Regions from separate parts of the Paenibacillus sp. FSL H8-0104 genome, predicted to be linked through region 2. Evidence: riboswitches for the same ligand, from Rfam matches in the RefSeq annotation. Region 2 holds a riboswitch; the other holds the start of a gene.
The links. Region 2 has a riboswitch for glycine ahead of sdaAB (L-serine ammonia-lyase, iron-sulfur-dependent subunit beta). Riboswitches for the same ligand answer to the same signal wherever they lie in the genome.

Region 1: it holds a riboswitch for glycine, as region 2 does, so the genes downstream of both, gcvT (glycine cleavage system aminomethyltransferase GcvT) here and sdaAB (L-serine ammonia-lyase, iron-sulfur-dependent subunit beta) in region 2, are expected to answer to the same signal.

What each region holds. Positions count from the first base shown of each region.
Region 1 covers NZ_JBBOTC010000001.1:5,340,611-5,343,758, reverse strand. The annotation lists gene gcvPA (aminomethyl-transferring glycine dehydrogenase subunit GcvPA) at 1-472, opposite strand, end outside; gene gcvT (glycine cleavage system aminomethyltransferase GcvT) at 469-1,605, opposite strand; glycine riboswitch at 1,822-1,922, opposite strand; glycine riboswitch at 1,926-2,048, opposite strand; gene gcvH (glycine cleavage system protein GcvH) at 2,392-2,787, shown strand.
Region 2 covers NZ_JBBOTC010000001.1:539,773-542,920, forward strand. The annotation lists gene NST38_RS02560 (hypothetical protein) at 1-1,022, shown strand, start outside; glycine riboswitch at 1,157-1,281, shown strand; glycine riboswitch at 1,286-1,422, shown strand; gene sdaAB (L-serine ammonia-lyase, iron-sulfur-dependent subunit beta) at 1,560-2,249, shown strand; gene sdaAA (L-serine ammonia-lyase, iron-sulfur-dependent, subunit alpha) at 2,239-3,148, shown strand, end outside.

The DNA.
Region 1 (3,148 bases), 4.8 Mb from region 2:
GTTTGCGACGAGTTGCCGCTGCGGCCAGGTTTCCTGCTTCGGCAAAGGCAGTTGCGCCATCATACATACTGGCATTCGCTACAGCCATACCGGTTAATTCACAGATGTAGGATTGAAATTCGAAAATGGCCTGTAGTTCACCTTGGCTGATCTCAGGCTGATAAGGTGTGTAGGCAGTGTAAAACTCGGAACGGGAAATGACATGATTGATGACGGAAGGAACATGATGATCATATATGCCAGCGCCGAGGAAGCTGGCGTGTGTTTCGAAATTGGCGTTGGCGCCGGCTTGTTTGGACATGTGACGTGTCAGCGCATATTCATCAAGTTTGGAGGATACGGGCAGCTCGCCCTGATAACGAATCTCTTTTGGAATGTCCTGAAACAGATCCTCCAGCGTATCCACACCGATGGTTGCGAGCATGGCGCTCTGATCTTGTTCAGTCATGGGAATGTAACGGTGCTTGCTCATGCTTGATCAGCTCCTTGAGTAGGTGTCTTCGACGTACGTGTCCGTTTATGAAAAGGGGTCTTCACGACCTCGGCTTTTAGTTTCTTGCCGCGGATCTCAATCTCAAGCGGGGTTCCCAGCGCAGCGTATTTGCTGTCGATGAGGGCAAGCCCCAGATTACGCTTCAATGTAGGTGATTGCGTGCCTGTTGTCACTTCACCAATCTGTACGCCTTCGGCGTAAATCGGATAGTGGGGGCGGGGAATACCGCGCTCCAACACTTCGATGCCGACCAGTTTGCGGGCGGGCCCGTCAGTTTTTTGCTGTAACAAGGCTTCGTGTCCGATAAAAGGTCCGGCATTCAGCTTCACAAACATGCCAACACCAGCCTCAAGCGGAGAGATAGTTGCCGACAATTCCTGTCCATACAGAGGGAGCTTTGCTTCAAAGCGCAGTGTATCCCGAGCACCGAGGCCTGTCGGTACAAGTCCGTGACCTTCACCGGCTTGCATTAACCCATTCCAGACCACAGCGGCCTGATCTGCAGGAACATATAGCTCAAAGCCATCTTCACCGGTATAACCGGTACGGGACAACAGTAATTTTACTCCACATACTTCAGCATCCTGCACAAAACGAAACGGTTCAATCGAGCTTACATCCGTATCTGTAACTTTCCCGATAATGTCTACAGCCAGTGGACCTTGCAAGGCGAGTAGCGCCGTCTGCTCCGAATCATTGGTCATGCTTACGCCGGGGATCAAGTGCTCTTGCAGCCACGCCCAATCCTTGTCGATGTTGGAGGCGTTAACCACAAGCATATAATGCTGATCTTCCAGCTTATACACGAGCAGATCATCCACCACACCGCCATCTGGATAACACATCAGGGTGTACTGGGCTTGACCGGGAACCAGCGTGGTCACATCATTAGTCATCATTTGTTGCAAAAAAACTTCAGCCTGCTCACCCTGTACAGTGAATTCGCCCATATGGGATACATCAAACAGTCCAGCACGCTCGCGTACCGCTTCATGTTCTTTCTGGATTCCGCTAAATTGTACGGGAAGCTCCCAGCCTCCAAAATCAATGCACCGTACGCCTTCATATTGCTGATATAGTGGGAAGAGTGGTGTTCTAAGCAAATCAGACATCAAATCACCTCGTCATGGGCCGTCAGCCGGCCGGATATACAATCGTGGATCAATGAACCAGGGTATTTTTAAATTTTCAGCTAGATATTTTCATCACATAAGTATGGTAAGGCAGCTATGGCAGCGCCATTCTACATCCTGTTTTTCGTTTTTTGGGAAAAAGGAAAAGGACAGGCCAAAGAATCGGCATGCCAAGTAGCACGCTGTATTCTAAGGCTCTGTCCCTTGTACCTGAGAGTTACCCCGCTGCGTTGCGCAGCAGGTTTCCCCTTGGGTGATCATAACGCCCGCACAGGGCGAATAGATGCTCTCCAGAGTTGCGTCCCGTAAAAGTCCTTTTGCCTGAGAGATTCACCCCCGCTTATCGGTGGTTTACTCCTTCGGCGTTACCTCATGTACATCCCGAATCGGGTGTCACGGGTAATCTCTCCCTTTACATTCATCCGCGGGTATAACATAGTCCAATAAACACATTTACTCCTCTCATTAAAACGTGAATCCACTACTGATGTCAAGAACGATATCATAGATAATGATTTAAAACCGAATATTTAATTTAGTTTTTAACTTATTGTTCGTGTATTTAAAAAGACTACGCTTACTATTCTAATATTCACCAGTATATGAAGAAAGAGTGTAATCCGGTTACAGAATTTAGAGGTATTCAGCAAATAAATTGTGAGGTATCTTGACATTTGATTCAAAAATGTCATACGCTATGTTCTGGGAAAAAGGTTAAGGTCAAAGAACGCATGTACTCATTAATGAAAAGCGAGGCGGATATCGATGAGCGAATTGAAAAGTGATTTCCTGTACAGTGAAGAGCACGAATGGGTGCAAACCGTAGGGGAGGATACTGTACGTATTGGCATTACCGAGTTCGCGCAGCATCAGCTGGGTGACATTGTGTTTGTGGAATTGCCTGACCTTGAAACCAATGTAAAAGCAGAGGACAGCATTGGAACGATCGAATCGGTCAAAACGGTGTCGGACTTGTTCTCTCCCGTCACTGGTTCAATCATTGCGGTGAATGATTCGTTGCAGGACTCCCCTGAACTTGTGAACAGCTCTCCTTACGAGGAAGGCTGGATGATTGAGATCCGTGTTGAGGGAGATCTGACAGCAGCATTGTCTACATTGATGAATGCAGACGCGTATCGGAAACATACGGAAGCCCACTAAAACGAAAAACCTTAAGAAAGCCTTCTTCTAAATGCTTTCTTAAGGTTTTTCTCGTCGATATTTTCTGATTGTTGAATTTTGAACCTGGAGATTTATAGCTCTTGGATAAAAAGGAGGTTTTATGTACGGATGATATCGTTATCAAAATTTCTTGGAGCATGCAGAACTAAGGTTACGTTATGGTTTCAAATGTCTTAGTTACCCTTATCCAAACTTGTGTCCAACTAGTTTGGTAATACTTATTCCTTCTAAGAATATTGAACCTCGTTACAAGACAGCGAACAAGATAATAGTAAAAAAGGTATACAAATTGATGTACTTTAGACTTTAAAGTTTTCGTATTAAAGAAATCTAATTATAT
Region 2 (3,148 bases):
GAGCAACTGGTGCGACAGGCGTAACAGGGACAACCGGGACGGCCGGAGTAACGGGAGCAACGGGAGCGACCGGAGTCACTGGGGTTACAGGTGCGACAGGCGTAACGGGGACGACCGGAGTCACTGGTGCTACAGGTGCGACAGGAGTGACGGGAACAACCGGGACGGCCGGAGTAACGGGAACAACGGGAACGACCGGAGTCACTGGAGCAACTGGTGCGACAGGCGTAACAGGGACAACCGGGACGGCCGGAGTCACTGGGGCTACAGGTGCGACAGGCGTGACCGGAACAACCGGGACGGCTGGTGTAACGGGAGCAACGGGAACGACCGGAGTCACTGGGGCTACAGGTGCGACAGGTGTGACGGGAACAACCGGGACAGCCGGAGTAACGGGAGCAACGGGAACGACCGGAGTCACTGGGGCTACAGGTGCGACAGGTGTGACGGGAACAACCGGGACGGCTGGAGTAACGGGAGCAACGGGAGCGACCGGAGTCACTGGGGCTACAGGTGCGACAGGAGTGACGGGAACAACCGGGACGGCTGGTGTAACGGGAGCAACGGGAACGACCGGAGCCACTGGGGCTACAGGTGCGACCGGATCAACAGCAGCTTCTGCTCCTGCGGATTCTTCCTTGTTTGCTGATAGCCAGACCACGGCGTTGGGTCTTTCATTAGTAGCTGAAACGACGATTCAGACACTTAATGTACCTGTAGTGGCAGGTCAACGCGTGAAAATCGATAATAGTACACAAGTAGCAATAGTTGTAGGGTCTAACTGGAGTATTGCGTATAACATTAATCTGAGACGTAACGGAGTTTTAATTAATCAATTGCAACTCTCACGAACCGGTAATGCTTCGGGAACGTTGAGGTTTCTTTCCTCCAACACTTACGTGGATACATCCCCGACTACAACGACTAATGCATACACGATAAGTATCCAATTTACGACAACTAGCAACGTCACGAGTGCCTCAGCGGAAGTGAGAAATCTGAATGCTATTCGTTTCAGTTAAAATAGACATCGAACTTATGATAATTACACGTTACTTTTGTTGACATATATGATGTTGTACATTACTCTATGGGTATACTTGATCAAAAACTTAGAAATGTACCAATTCGAATCGAATTAAAATAATACAGCGGATGATAACGAGCGGGAGAGACCTGGGTTAGCCGAGCAATATGGCTAGTGTTCAGGCACCGAAGGAGCAAGCTGCTGCGCACCCGGCGCAGTGGTTAATCTCTCAGGTAAATGTACCATCGTTGGACGCAACTCTGGAGAGTGCGCGAACTGCGCCACCCAAGGGGTATATGATCAGTCAGACCGGTGAACTTGTCTGTAATCGCAGGCAATTGCACCTTGTCGTGAGACACTGCTGATCGTGAAACTCTCAGGTATCGAGGACAGAGAGAGGGCCTAAGGCCTTCTTCTGTCCTTTTTTGATGTCATCATATCTAAATAAGGGACATTGTGGATGAAACTCCTGGATCGAAATGACGAATACATTTTACAAATATGAATCATGATTAATAATGGAGGGTTACAAGTGCGATTTAAAGATGTTTTCTCAATTATTGGTCCATCGATGACGGGGCCTTCAAGTTCACATACAGCTGGTGCGGCAAGGTTAGGAAGAATTGCTCGTCAGTGGCTAGGATGTACGCCAGATCGTGCCCGGCTGACCCTGTACGGTTCATTTGCAGATACGTATCAGGGGCACGGAACAGATCTGGCACTGATCGGCGGTCTGCTGGATTATGTCACAGACGATCCGCGTATCCCGGATGCAGAGCAATACGCAGAGGAAGCGGGCATGGAGGTTGAGTTTTATACAAGTGGCCTGCCTGCTCCTCATCCAAATACGGTCAAAATTGAGTTGTGGCATGGAGAACGTGCCTGCTCCTTAATCGGTGCATCCATTGGTGGTGGAAGCGTATCCGTGCATTCGATGAATGATTTTCGTGTTCAGATTAGTGGTGAGTTTCCAACACTCGTTCTGCGACATGCGGACAAAGCAGGGGTGCTTGCATCGGTAACGTCCACGATCAGTTCATCCGGGGTTAACATCGGGTATATGCAGGTGGACCGGAAAGCCCGTGATGGCGAAGCACTTACCGCGATGGAAATGGATGGTGTGCCTAATCCTGATATGCTCAAGCGTCTAAAAGAGCTGGACCATGTGCTGGACATTCGTGTCATTGATTTGAAGAGAGGAGTTGATTCGGATGCGGTTTAAACATTTGCACGAACTGAATACGATCTGTACAGCAGAATCCAAAACCATTGCTCAGCTGATGATCGAGGAGCAGGTTCAGGAGACCAATACACCGGAAGCGGATGTTGTGAAGCAGATGTCTGAATATTATCAGGTGATGAAGGAAGCGGTACGCAAAGGGTTAACGGAAGATACGACATCACGCAGTGGATTAACCGGTGGAGACGGCAAAAAAATGGCCGAGTACATTCGCAAGGGTGAGACTTGTTCAGGAGATGCTTCCGCACTTGCCATGGCGTATGCCCTGTGTGTGTCTGAAGTGAATGCCTCCATGGGCCGGATCGTGGCAACACCAACAGCCGGTTCCTGCGGCATTATCCCGGGTGTTTTTATCAGTTCACAGGAGCGATTTGGCTGGACGGACGAACATTTGGTGAACGGGTTGTTCTGTGCGGGAGCGATTGGTTATGTTATCGCCAACAATTCATTTATCTCCGGCGCCGAGGGTGGCTGTCAGGCGGAAGTGGGTTCCGCTATCGGCATGGCTGCGGGTGCCATGGTTGAACTGCGTGGAGGTACACCGGAACAGGTCGTTCATGCCGTTGGTTTGGCGTTAAAGAATACACTGGGCCTTATCTGCGATCCGGTCGCAGGCCTTGTTGAAATCCCGTGCATCGTCCGTAATGGACTGGGTGCAGTTACGGCGCTGGCTGCGGCTGACATGGCCCTGGCCGGAGTGCGTAGTGCCATTCCGTCAGACGAAGTCATCGATGTCATGCTGGAAGTAGGCAGTGCAATGCCGAGCCGCCATCGGGAGACAGCCCAAGGTGGACTGGCCCAGACGCCAACCGGCCGCAAAATGATGCAAAAGCTGGCTAAACCGAAGGCAAAGCGTGCAGAGCCTGAGCAGGAGTCGAAAC